Regions from separate parts of the Anaerobacillus sp. MEB173 genome, predicted to be linked through region 1. Evidence: riboswitches for the same ligand, from Rfam matches in the RefSeq annotation. Region 1 holds a riboswitch; each other region holds the start of a gene.
The links. Region 1 has a riboswitch for S-adenosylmethionine ahead of metK (methionine adenosyltransferase). Riboswitches for the same ligand answer to the same signal wherever they lie in the genome.

Region 2: it holds a riboswitch for S-adenosylmethionine, as region 1 does, so the genes downstream of both, msrA (peptide-methionine (S)-S-oxide reductase MsrA) here and metK (methionine adenosyltransferase) in region 1, are expected to answer to the same signal.
Region 3: it holds a riboswitch for S-adenosylmethionine, as region 1 does, so the genes downstream of both, ACJ2A9_RS07430 (methionine ABC transporter ATP-binding protein) here and metK (methionine adenosyltransferase) in region 1, are expected to answer to the same signal.

Annotation. Positions count from the first base shown of each region.
Region 1 covers NZ_JBJMAU010000018.1:22,960-27,581, forward strand. The annotation lists gene pckA (phosphoenolpyruvate carboxykinase (ATP)) at 1-805, opposite strand, end outside; gene ACJ2A9_RS20065 (hypothetical protein) at 1,131-1,433, shown strand; SAM riboswitch class I at 1,613-1,718, shown strand; gene metK (methionine adenosyltransferase) at 1,927-3,123, shown strand; gene ACJ2A9_RS20075 (gamma carbonic anhydrase) at 3,292-3,807, opposite strand; gene ACJ2A9_RS20080 (alpha/beta fold hydrolase) at 3,927-4,622, shown strand, end outside.
Region 2 covers NZ_JBJMAU010000001.1:133,765-138,386, forward strand. The annotation lists gene ACJ2A9_RS00625 (metallophosphoesterase) at 1-895, opposite strand, end outside; gene ACJ2A9_RS00630 (hypothetical protein) at 1,224-1,556, opposite strand; SAM riboswitch class I at 1,985-2,098, shown strand; gene msrA (peptide-methionine (S)-S-oxide reductase MsrA) at 2,191-2,655, shown strand; gene ACJ2A9_RS00640 (CapA family protein) at 2,959-4,104, shown strand; gene ACJ2A9_RS00645 (polyprenyl synthetase family protein) at 4,193-4,622, shown strand, end outside.
Region 3 covers NZ_JBJMAU010000002.1:578,976-583,597, forward strand. The annotation lists gene ACJ2A9_RS07415 (calcium/sodium antiporter) at 1-247, opposite strand, end outside; gene ACJ2A9_RS07420 (MetQ/NlpA family ABC transporter substrate-binding protein) at 395-1,246, opposite strand; gene ACJ2A9_RS07425 (methionine ABC transporter permease) at 1,268-1,933, opposite strand; gene ACJ2A9_RS07430 (methionine ABC transporter ATP-binding protein) at 1,911-2,936, opposite strand; SAM riboswitch class I at 3,026-3,131, opposite strand; gene ACJ2A9_RS07435 (FUSC family protein) at 3,308-4,321, opposite strand; gene bioA (adenosylmethionine--8-amino-7-oxononanoate transaminase) at 4,515-4,622, opposite strand, start outside.

The DNA.
Region 1 (4,622 bases):
CGCCTTCAATATTAAATACACCAGTAGGGGACCAGCCATGCTCGTCATCACCAATTAAGTTACGGTTAGGATCAGCAGAAAGTGTTGTTTTACCTGTCCCTGAAAGACCGAAGAATAAAGCAACATCACCTTCGTGGCCAACGTTAGCAGAGCAGTGCATTGAAAGAATATCTTGCTCTGGTAACAGGTAGTTCATGATTGAGAAGATCGATTTCTTAATCTCACCGGCATATTCAGTACCACCAATAAGAACCGTACGCTTCTCGAATGAAATAATAATAAATGTTTCTGATTTTGTTCCATCGATTTCAGGATTTGCTTTAAATCCTGGTGCAGAAATAACTGTGAATTCTGCTTTATGATTTTCAAGCTCTTCTTGAGTTGGACGAATAAATAATTGATGAGCAAATAGATTATGCCAAGCAAACTCATTAATGACTTGAATTGGTAGTTGATAGTTTTTATCTCCACCTGCATATGCTTGAGTAACAAAGATTTCATCACGTTCTTTTAAGTAGTTAAGAACCTTTTTATATAGATTTTCAAAAACCTGAGAGCTAATTGGCTGGTTAACGGAACCCCAATTGATTTTATCGCGTACTGAAAGTTCATCTACTATAAATTTATCTTTAGGTGAACGACCTGTATATTTTCCAGTTGTTGCAAGAAGGGCTCCAGTAGCAGTTAGCTTTCCTTCTTTTCTCATTAAAGATTTTTCAACTAATTGAGATATTGGAAGATTTAAATTTGTATTCTTCCCATTTAAAAGATGATCTAATTCAGTATCAAAGCTGATAGTACTCATTCGCAACAAAACCCTTCCTTAGTTAATTTATATATGTTTATCATATGCATTCGATTTGTTGTTTGATTTAAAAATAGTATAACACATTATTTTAATTAGTCTATACTAATGATCAATTTTTTTCATTTTGTTTATAATGATTACAGAACAAGACCAACTATGATGAATAGCTTCATTATTATAATGTACTAATTAAGCCAAATAAATCTTTTACTAAACCTTAATAAAAAAACGTAAATTTCAGACATTTCTTCTGGCAATTTCATAGTTTCATTTTTTGCCAAAGCCGCATAGGATATGTTAGGAAAAAGAGGAGCTGATCTTAATGTTAGAATTTGGCATGTTTGATTTAGCGACTATAGCAGCCGTCGTTGCAGCCCTTGTTACAGTTGTAGGGAATGCTTTTAATATTGATAAAAAATATCGCGCCTTGCTTGCAGTAGGCTTTGCTTGCATTATTATCTTTGTTCCGCAAGAATGGAGCAATCAAGTACTAACTGCTCTCGTTATTGGTCTCACCGCTAGTGGTGTGTATAGTCAAGTGAAACCGAGAGAGTTTGAGGAAAAGTTACCGAATGAAACACAACAGCAATCGACAACAAACCGTCATGATGATACGCCGTACTGATGTTGAAAGTTGAAAGTTAAAGGATCTCGATTTTCGAGATCCTTTTTTATGTCTATGCTTTGAAGACCACAATACCCTCCTCTAAATCCACAAAATCAACTTTTAACTTTTAACCAACTCTAAAATAGAAAAAGTTGACATCTTTTTCTAACTGCGATATGATATGACGCGAACGGATACTCTTATCCCGAGTCGGTGGAGGGACAGGCCCGAAGAAACCCAGCAACCAACACCTGATGGTGAAAAGGTGCTAACCTGCAAGACAGATGTCTTGAATGATAAGAGGCGAAAGGCAATCGAGTAAACACCTTTTCCTCCAATTGGAAAAGGGTTTTTTTAATGTCGGCGAAGCATACTACAACTAAGGCATTAATATATAAATGAAGGTCTTTACGTTTAACTCACGTAGGTGTGAGGGAAATGAGTACCGTATCAATTTTTGGCATATCCTAATGAATAGATATGCAAGGGAGGTACATATAAAATGGCAGAAATGAAAACTCGACGATTATTTACGTCGGAATCAGTAACTGAAGGACATCCAGATAAAATTTGTGATCAAATTTCAGATGCAATCCTCGATGCGATTTTAACAAATGATCCAAATGCTCGTGTTGCTTGTGAAACGTCTGTAACGACGGGGCTTGTACTAGTAGCTGGAGAAATCTCAACATCTACGTATGTCGATATTCCCAAAATTGTTCGTGAAACCGTGAAGGGTATTGGCTATACTCGCGCAAAATATGGATTTGACTATGAAACGTGTGCAGTATTAACTTCGATTGATGAGCAATCTCCTGATATAGCTCAAGGTGTAGACCGGGCATTAGAAGCACGTGAAGGGCAAATGACTGAAGCGGAAATTGATGCAATTGGAGCTGGTGACCAAGGTCTTATGTTTGGTTATGCGGATAATCAAACACCTGATTTAATGCCATTACCAATTTCTTTAGCTCATAAATTAGCGCGTCGTTTAACAGAAGTACGTAAAGAAGAGATTCTTCCTTACTTACGACCTGATGGCAAAACACAAGTAACAGTAGAGTACGATGAAAATGGGCAACCGCTGCGTATCGATACAATTGTTATTTCAACGCAACATCATCCTGAAATTACGCTTGAGCAAATTCAACGTAATATAAAAGAACATGTTATTCTACCAGTGGTACCTAAACAGTTAATTGATGAAGATACAAAATATTTTATCAATCCGACTGGACGTTTTGTCATTGGTGGTCCACAAGGTGATGCAGGACTTACAGGTCGTAAAATTATTGTTGATACGTACGGTGGATACGCTCGTCACGGCGGCGGGGCATTCTCTGGTAAGGATGCAACAAAAGTTGACCGTTCAGCAGCATATGCCGCTCGTTATGTAGCGAAAAATATTGTTGCCGCTGGCCTTGCAGACCGTTGTGAAGTTCAACTTGCTTATGCGATTGGTGTTGCGAAGCCTGTATCGATTTCAGTTGATACATTTGGAACAGGCAAAGTGTCTGAAGAGGTTCTAGTGGAAGTTATCCGCAGTAACTTTGATCTTCGCCCTGCTGGAATTATTAAAATGTTGAACTTGCGTCGCCCGATTTTTAAGCAAACAGCAGCATACGGCCATTTTGGACGTACTGATGTTGACTTGCCATGGGAGCGTACTGATAAAGCGGAAGCATTGAAACAACAGGCGTTGTCTTAATCATAGAAAAAAGTTGAAAGTTAAAACTTAATAGGGTTTGTAATCTCTTAGAAGAAACAAACATAACAAAAAGCAAAGGTCACCGGCCTTTGCTTTTTGTTTCAACTTTCAACATTCAACTTATAATAACTTTCATGACTATACTCATATACTAAGTAGTAGAGGATGTTACTTATTTTGAAGCGACTTGTAATATTGTCCCTTCTCAACATACTCTCTTCTTACACGTGCCATATCTTTTAGATCAGCTTCATTTAAATCTCTCACCACTTTTGCCGGACGACCGAATGCCATCGAATTTGGTGGTATTTTCATTCCTTGAGGAACGAGGCTGCCTGCACCAATAAATGCTCCTTCACCTACTTCTGCACCGTCTAATACGATTGAACCCATTCCGATTAAGGCATTTTTTCGAATGGTGCAGCTATGAAGGACGACCTGGTGGCCAACTGTCACATCATCTTCTAAAATTAACGGGTAAGCTGGGCTTTGATGTAGGGTAGAATTATCTTGTACATTCACTCGGTCTCCAATAATCGTTGGTGAAACGTCGCCACGAATAACAGTATTAAACCAAATGCTTGATTCTTCACCAATTGTTACATCGCCAGTAATCGTTACATAATCAGCGATAAATGCACTATCAGCAATTTTAGGTGTTTTTCCTTTATATGGGTATACCATGTTTTCATCCATCCTTTTGTCTATATGTTTTACATTAGTTTAGCAAAAATTACATATTGTGAGTAGTGTTGGACATTTTCAATGAATGAAGTTTGTAATTAAAGGGGGAAAATAGAAATATGTGGAAGTGGGAAAGTGATGATCCAAGAGGGGTATTTATTATTGTTCATGGTGCAGGTGAATATCATGTCCGATATGAATGGTTAAAAACTAAACTAGTAAATGAAGGTTTTCACGTGATTCTCGGTGATTTGCCAGGGCAAGGGAAAACAAGAGGAATAAGAGGGCACATTAAAACGTTTGATCAGTATATTGAAACGATTGAAAGTTGGTATGAAGAAGCAAAGAAATACAAATTACCCATTTTTTTATTAGGACACAGTATGGGTGGATTGTCTGTGATTAGAACATTGATGGAAAAAAAATTAGCGATTAAAGCTGCCATCCTTTCGTCACCTTGCTTAGGTCTCGTGAATCCCCCTGGAAAAGCAAAAGGGGCATTTGTTAAAGCTTTAAATATCGTAACTCCTTCTGTTCGCTTTAACTCTGGACTGCCACCGGGATCAGGGACAAGGAGTGAAGAGATGCGACAAAGAGATTTAAAAGACCCACTCTTAGTTAAAAAAGTGTCTGTTCGCTGGTATGCAGAACTTTCGAAAGCAATGAAACTTAGTCATCAGCATGTAGAAAAGTTTCCGAACGTACCATTACTCGTACTGCAAGGCGGAGAAGATTTAATTGTAAAAAAAGAGGAGGTTAAAAACTGGTTTAATCATTTACGTATCGACGAAAAAATGTATAAAGAATGGCCAGGA
Region 2 (4,622 bases), on a different contig from region 1:
GCGTATGCCCAGAGACCATCAAGTCCACGCCGGCAGCGGCAACTTCGTCATATTGTCTCGGTTGATGATCGATTAAAAAGACTGGCATGTCCTGATTTAGATCTATGGTGAGATCAGCAATGTTCTCTCTGTCACGAACCGAATAATCCTTTCGACCAACGATGTAAAAAAGGTCTTCTACACTCGTTACCTCATCAACTAATACATCTACATTTATGTCATTCATTTCGTCCATGAAGATTGGAATATCACCGCCATAATACTCATGATTTCCTAACACGGCATATACACCCATCGGGGCATGTAATCCAGAAAGAATTTCTCCCATATTATGTTTCAAGTACGGTTCGATACTATTGTCAATCACATCACCAGCTAAAAAGATGATATCTGGTTCAACTTCATTTGAGAGATTGATCAACTTGTTTAAAAAACGGTTGCCGATCGTTTCGCTTAAATGAATATCAGAAATTAACAGGACTTTTAACTCATCAAGCTCTGTCTCTTTTTCGATTTCGATATCGTAACTCACGACAACAGGGTTCCACATATTGTAAGAACCATAGATAAAAACGAACAAATAAAAGGAAAGAACGCCAAATCCTAACCACTTTATCGCTCTTTTTTTCGTCAAAAAGTAAATCAAATTCATAACAGGAAAAAGGACAAGTCCATAAGCAAACATCACAAGCCAACCGTATGCGACCCAACTAAGACCAGGAACGACGATCATCCGCGTAAGGAAAAATGAAATTGAAATAAAAAACATGACGAGAAAATATGTTTTTTTATAGCGAAATCCATAGACTTTTTTTAACCATGCCCAGCCATTGTAGGCAACATAAAAGCTTAGAATAAAATAAATGAAAAGAAAAATCATGACTCTAATCGACACAAATTTATACTCCTCTGTAGAAAAATATTTCCTACATACTATCTGACCCGTTGGTCAATGTCAATAAATTTGCAGCAACATGCCAACTTGATCATTGGATAAAGCTCGGGAACAATTTGTGGGTAGTTTTAAAATAATTTAGAAGTTTTTGAAGAATAGGGAGGTTATTGTATCTAAGAAGGGAATGCCTTATTAGTGCAGTCCCTCAAACCACCATATCAGCCGTACAGCATAGTGATGTATTTGAGGAGAGCTGTCACTAGTGAGACATTCCCGTTGAGTATCGTATCAATTGATGTTTGTTGTCTTAGGTGCACGAGTAAAAAAATTAATAATTACGTTGAATTTCCTTAATAACCGAATTCAGTGTTTGTTCTTCGCTTAATAAGTATACTTTAAGACATTTTGATGAGGAGGAGTTTTTTTCATTTTTAATAATTTTAACAAACTCTTCAGTTTTCACTTTATTTTCGACAATACCATTTGTTTCTTTTAGAAAAACAATTTTTCTCCATTCTACCTTTTCATAGAGAATGATAAGATCAGGGTTTTGTAAACCATGGCTAAGCTCTTCTGACTCCAAAATTTCCTTGACCATAAATTGCTTTTCTTTTAACGCTTCCTCAGTTCCTTTGTGTGCTACCACTTCTGTAATTAACAACAATACTCATCCTTTCAAAATGTTTTCATCGTAATTTTTTTCTGATTGTAAAATAGTAACAATCACTGAACGATGTTTATATTAACTCACTATGTACAATGATTCAATGCCTTTTTTTCGACTTCATTTTTTGGAAATTGTCGATAATATAATGTTACTCATCTCACTTTTAATAATAAATTAGGGAGGAAGTCGATCTACATGTCCATTAAAGCCTTTGAGAATGCGGTTTAAATAGGGGATGACGTATTTATTGTGGGGGTTGAAAATGTGTAATAGGAATATTAGTTCATGAAAGTTTTGTCGTTGTAAATGCTTACATTGTAGAAATTATTTATAAAAAAAGTTTTGCACATATAAAAAGACTTGCAAAATAATAATGGATCATATAAAATTCAATACAACAAATAAAAATTCTAGCGATAGACTTCTTATCCAGAGTGGTGGAGGGACTGGCCCTTTGAAACCCGGCAACCATTAAATCAATGATTGATTTAAACGGTGCTAATTCCTGCAAGGTTTGTAACCTTGGGAGATGAGAGGATCGTATACATATACGATAACCTCTCTACTATTTAGAGAGGTTTTTCTTATGGAAGGAAGCTTTATCGCTCAAAAAAAGGAGCGAGAATAAATGGAAAAAGCAGTATTTGGAGCAGGTTGTTTTTGGGGTGTTGAAGCATTTTTTGAAGGGATTCGCGGAGTGGAAGAAACAAGAGTAGGGTATACAGGCGGACATGTTGAGAGTCCATCATACGAGGAAGTAAAAACAGGGACAACAGGACATGCTGAGGCTATCGAGATTTGGTACAATCCGTGGAAAATTTCGTACGAAGAGCTAGTCATAAAATTTTTTGAATGCCACAATCCGACTACAATGAACCGTCAAGGTATCGATGTAGGAACGCAATATCGTTCTGTTATTTTCTTTCAAAACCTTCAACAACTAGAAGTAGCAGCGAGGATAAAATCTAAGCTAAATCAGAAAAGCAGTAAAAAAATCGTGACTGAAATTTCTCCAGCAAAAGAGTTTTATCAAGCAGAAGAATATCATCAGAAGTATTTCCAAAAAAACGGAACGCTAGCTTGCGGAATTTAATAATAGATAGAGTATAGGATGCCTTGAAACAAAGCAAAATCCCCTCGAAAATATAGATGTTGCCGCATCTATGTTTTGTAACAATCGAGGAGAGATTTACTTTGAGGTATCCTTTTTTTAATTGTCCAGCTCCAGCACCTGCGCTTTTCCGGCAATTGGACACTAATCTATCAATATGGTAAATTCAAGCAGAAAAGTAGAAATCTTAAATGACAGAACTGAATTTCATCATCAGTACACTCTATCGCTTTTTGAAATATCGTTTTGTCGAAATTGGTCTATTAATCAATTTGGGGGAGAACTATGAACAAGAAATGGTATTTAACCGTAATTGCAATTGTGCTTATTTCAATCATAACAGCATGTACAAATCATAGTGAGGAAGAGACTGAATATGATGTGGAAGCACCAGCAAACGGCACCGAAGAAGAAAAAACAGCTGAGCAAGATCATCGGAAAGAGCAGGATACAGTACCTGTAACAGAAAGTGAACAGGAACCCGCCCTACCAATTACATTCTCATTTGCAGGGGATACGATGGCTGCCGGGAAAGTCGCTCCTTACATAGAAGAGTATGGCTATCAATATTCGTGGGAACAGGCAAAACCATATCTTGAGGAAAGTGACATTGCCATGGTTAACCTTGAAACAGCTGTAAGTGAAAAAGGGGTAGCTTCAAATAAAAGTTATGCGTTTCAAAGTCATCCTAACCTTATCAAAGGAATGAAATGGGCAGGAGTTGATCTTGTTACTGTCGCCAATAATCATAGTTTGGATTACGGAATTGAGGCATTTACGGATACATTACATCACCTTACTGAGGAAGGGATTGTCTATGTAGGTGGTGGAATGAACGAAGCTGAAGCATACAGGGCAAAACAAGTGACAGTCAGAGGAAAGACGATTTCTTTTCTAGGGTTTAGTTCAGTGTTACCAGCAGTTTCTTGGTATGCCGGAGAGAATCAGCCTGGTTTAGCAAGTGGTTATCAAGTCGAGCGAGTATATGATGTTGCTTCACAAGCAGTTCATGCATCTGACATAACGATAGTTTATATGCATTGGGGTGAAGAGTTAGCGGACTATCCTCGTACGTCTGACAGGGAAATGGCTCATACATTGATCGACTTAGGCGTCGATTTGGTAATTGGTGCTCATCCTCATGTGTTGCAAGGGCTTGAATATTATAATGGGAAGCTGATTGCCTACAGTTTAGGTAATTTTATTTTTACAACAAGTTCAGTAGAGACTGCCAGACAAAGTGCAGTCTTGCAAGTAGCAATTGATGAAGAAGGTGCACAGTCGGCAAAAGTGTACCCAATGACTATTGACCAAGGTGCAGTTTGGCAAGCTGATGAACAAGAAACTAAAGTCATCATGCAGCGACTTTCCTCCTTATCAGAAGGCGGGACATGGACGGAACATGGTGAGTTTTTGCCTATTGTGCATTGATCCGTGATGGCTAATCCTTTTTGACTTAGAATGATTCAACTTGCATACAAATAGAGAAAAGAGACCATGAGGAAAGGTACTGAATTGTATGAATGAGGAGTTACTACAAAACGAAGATGCTTACTATAAGCTTGCTGAGGAGAAGGCAACGAAATATTACAAAGCGCTTTATGCTCAAGTCATTGACAAGAGTTATATCGAAACATTAACAATCGATTTCAAATCATGGGAAAAAGAGCATATCCGCCGTCGTTCATTGTTTTCATTGTTGTCACGACGAAATGAAAAACAGGACTCTAAAACGTACTACAGTTACATCAAATGGTTGAATGTCACTGGGAAGTTGGATCGGTATTTGGAACGGAGTATCTCCTATATTTTTATGCGTGATCTAGGAAAGGATTTGGGAACACCTGCTACACAGGAGAGGATTACTCGGGCAGTTAATAAACTAAAGCATCACCTTATTTCAGCAATAGCCAGTGAAAAAAACGAATCATACAGCATTGCTTCGCTGT
Region 3 (4,622 bases), on a different contig from region 1:
TAACGAGAGTGATATTAAAAATATTACTCCCAATGACATTCCCTAATGAAACACCTGAACTGCCTTCTACTGCCGCTATGATACTCACTGTTGCTTCAGGAGAACTTGTTCCAAATGCAACAATGGTTAGTCCAACTAATAGCGGAGGAATCCGCAGTAAACCGGCAATACTTGATGCGCCATCAACAAATAAATCCGCTCCTTTAATTAATAATGCGAATCCGACAATCAAAAGGACATAGGCCATTTTCTAACGCTCCGTTCTTTTTCCACTATTGTACTATTTATCGTATACTAAAGAACTACTTTCATTCACTAATTTTTAACAGGAAAATAAACAAATAAAACCCCCGAACCAAGGCAACTTGGTTTCGAGGGTTATTCTTCATAGTATTTATCGATTAACCATCCATTCTGGTTTCCCAAAGCCTTGGAAGTCACGGTCGATAATTTCTTCAAATTCAGGTGATTGAACTACTTCTTGAATATCTTTTGCGAATTGAGCATCCAGATCTGCAGTTTTTACGACAACACGGTTTCGGAAGTCATCTGGCATATCTTCTAATGCCAATGCTGACAGCAAGTCCATTTGAGCGGCTAATGCAAAGTTCCCTGGTACTGCTGCAACATCGACACCATCAACAGCACGTGGTAATTGTCCTGCTTCAATCGGCTGGAGCTTTAAGTTTTTCGGATTTTCTACAACATCTTTTTCTGATGCTGTTAGTTGATTAATTGTCCCATCAACTGTAATTAAACCTAAACCTTCAAGTAACATTAATGTTCTAGCTAAGTTTGTAGGATCATTTGGAAGTGCTAACTCACTGCCTTCTTCAATCTCATCAATACTATTAAACTTGTTAGAATAGATCCCCATTGGAGCCGTTGGAACAACGACTAATTCCGATAACTCTAAACCATGTTCAGCGGCAAAGTTCTCCATGTAAATCTTATGCTGAAATAAGTTTGCATCAAGTGACCCATTTCCCAGAGCAATGTTCGGCTGTACATAATCACTAAATTCAACAACTTCAATTTCATATCCTTTTTCTTCTAATAAAGGCTTGATTGCGTTTGACACCATATCGGCATACGGACCAGATGTAGCCCCAATTTTTAATTGTTGTTTTTCTTCAGCAGGAGCAGATTTATCTCCGGCATCAGACGTTGTTTCTTCATTACCTCCACAAGCTGCTAGTATACTTGTAAGTAATAAGACTAATAATAGCGAAGTTAATTTCTTCATTTTCGTTTCCCCTTTGATGTGTTATTTTTTATCAACAAATCTTGCAATTCTATCACCAGAGAATTGTATAATTTGTACAATACAGATTAAGATAATAATTGTTGTAATCATTACCGTATCATCATAACGGTAATATCCAAAGCGAATGGCTAAATCGCCAATTCCGCCTCCTCCTACAATACCTGCCATCGCCGAATAACCAACTAAACTAATAGTTGTAATTGTTAAACCTTGAATAAGACCTGGACGCGCTTCCGGCAGAAGAACATCTTTAATGATCATCCATGGTGTTGCACCAACTGAAACGACAGCTTCAATTACCCCTTTATCAATTTCCCTTAATGATGATTCAACTAATCTTGCAAAAAAAGGCACTGCCGCTACAGATAAAGAGACCGAAGCTGCCTTTGGTCCAATTGTCGTCCCCGCGATTAATTGTGTCAGTGGGAGTAATGCTACTAGTAAAATAATAAACGGAATTGAGCGGATTAAGTTTACGAAAAAGCCAACAGTGCTCTTTATCGTAGGATTTTCTAAAAAGAGACCACGATCTGTTACAAATAGTAAAATTCCTAATGGTAATCCGAAAATTACCGCAACACTTAGAGCTATGGCTACCATGAGTACTGTTTCTAAAAAGGCTTTATTTAACTCTGGCAGTAGATTAACTAACGTTTCTAAGATCATGAGCGATCACCTCCAAACTTTCAGTACGATTGCGAATCGCTTCAATCGCTCTGTTAACCTCAGCTTGCTCACCAATTAGTTCCATAATAAAAATTCCAAGAGGTACTTCTTTGATATATTCAATCTTTCCATGGAGGATATTTCCACTAACTTCGAAATTTTTAAAAATATCAGAAATCACTGATTCCTCTGCGATCGTTCCTTTGAATTGAACTTTCACAATACTTCCTTTACGGTTATCAATTAAATGCTGTGGTAAATCAAATTGTAAAACGCTGTTAATAAAGTCCTTCGTCAAAGGTTGCTGCGGTGATGAAAATAAATCATAGACATTTCCTTCTTCAATGACTTTTCCATTTTCCATGACTGCAATACGATCACAAATCTCTTTGACTACTTCCATCTCATGAGTGATTAAAACGATCGTTAAGCCAAATTCACGATTTATCTTTTTTAATAAAGATAAAATGGACTTTGTTGTTGTTGGGTCAAGTGCTGACGTAGCCTCATCACAAAGCAATACTTGTGGATCATTAGCAAGTGCTCTTGCAATGCCCACCCGCTGCTTTTGACCACCGCTTAATTGCGACGGATAATGATCGCTTTTACTTGCAAGTCCAACCATGTCCAGCAATTCATCAACTCTACTTTTTATTTCATCTTTAGGTTTACCAGCCGCCTTTAAGGCAATTGCAATATTTTCAAAGACTGTTTTTGAACTAACTAAATAAAAGTGTTGAAATATCATGCCAATCTTTTGTCTCGCTTCTCTTAATGATTTTTTATTTAACTGTGTTAGTTCAAGCCCATCTATCTTTATTTGACCAGATGTAGGCTTTTCCAGTAAATTCAAGCAGCGTAATAGCGAGCTCTTTCCTGCACCACTGTAACCTACGATTCCAAATACCTCTCCTTTTTTTATTGATAAGGAGACATGATCAACACCTACCACTGTTCCTTTTTTTGTTCTATATTCCTTCACTAAATCCGTTACCTCTATCAAAAGGAACACCTCCTAAAAACTATTTGAATATAAAAAAATAAGAGTCTCTTTATCTGAAAAGAGGCTCAATCGTCACGTACAATTAATTAGCCTTATCTTTCAGAATAAAGTATTCTGCAGGAGTTAGCACCATCCCATCTCGTTGGAGGTTGCTGGACTTCATCGGGCCTGTCCCTCAGTCGCTCTTGATAAGTTATTCTATAAAATTATTATTATGATAATAAACCCAAGTACACACATTGTCAATATAGTTTTTTTTACACTAACGCAATAGAGAGCGCTTACATTATTGATATATCCGCGAATTATCAAATATTTTTTTATTTTCTAACCCTTCAACATTTCGCCAATTTATAACATTTTTACCGAGATTACTCTCCTGATACTAAATGATTAAGCTCCTCGATTGAGTCATGGATTGAAAGTAACTCAAAAAAAACAACCCTTTTTGTAGTAAAATGGTGAAAATACTCATTAGAGTTTCGCAACTGATTGGCTTCATATTTAAGATGATGGTCTAAATCATATACTAATACATAATGCCGCCCCGGGATTGTAAAAGAAGGATCATTCAGAATCGATTGAAATGATTGGATGACTTCCATAATTAATTTTTTTTCTGATTCAGAAAAATAACCTGGCTCAGCTACGTATTGCAAATTTCCTAAATGAAGCACAATTCTTTGCATAATTGCATTCTTTTTCTTTAACAATAAAAAGTGACGATATTCACTTAATTTTACTTTATGATACTTCCATTCTCTCTCCTGAAATGAAATGATCTCACCTACCTTTTCTGTTCCCTGTCTTAACGCTAAGTACTTGGAAGTAGGTACAGGGGCAGTAGCTTGCTTTATATGTAAAATACCATTCATTGTCTCAGCTAACACTTCCCCGGCTATACGGAAATTTGGATAAAGCTTTTCTTTGATTAGCGGCGTAAATTTAGGTGGTAAAATAAAAAAATTTATCAATGATGAAACTGTTAGACCGATCGTAGTTGTTCCTAGTCTCGATAAAAACGTTAATAAGTAGTCCCCTTCAATATCTGGTACCATGACAACAGCTGTCAATGTTGCTACAAGAATCCCATCGTGAAGCTTAAGCTTCTGACAAAAGAAAATTGTCAAAAACGCAGCTAACGTATAAGAAAGGACTGATTCTCCTAACCATGAAACGAGAATAACGGCCCATGCCGCACCAATTGCTGACGCCGGAAAACGGACAAATCCCTTTTTTATCGAAGCAGATGCTGTCGGTTCAATCGTTACTATCGCTGCAATAATGGCAAACTCTGCCGGCAGATTAAGCGACAAACAAATTAAGGCTGTTAATAACACGGAAATGCCTGTTTTTATAATTCTGCGACCTATTAATCCCTTCACATTCTCACCTAATTTCAAATCCTAGTATACTTAATGGTTATTTCTATTATACAGACTTTTCCGTCAATTGTAACATTTGTGCTTCTCATCGTTAATAGGTCTACTTCATCTTCTATAAATGATATTTTTTGAATTTCAGATAAAAAAATTCCGCTTTTAACATATCAGTTAAGAGCGGAATTTATACTTCCCCTTACATTTTATCCATCGTTGTTACCTCAATTGCTTTTTTCATAATCTCAATCATGGTAAGTAATTGCTCATCTGTACTAGCTAATGGTGGCATAAATACAATGATGTC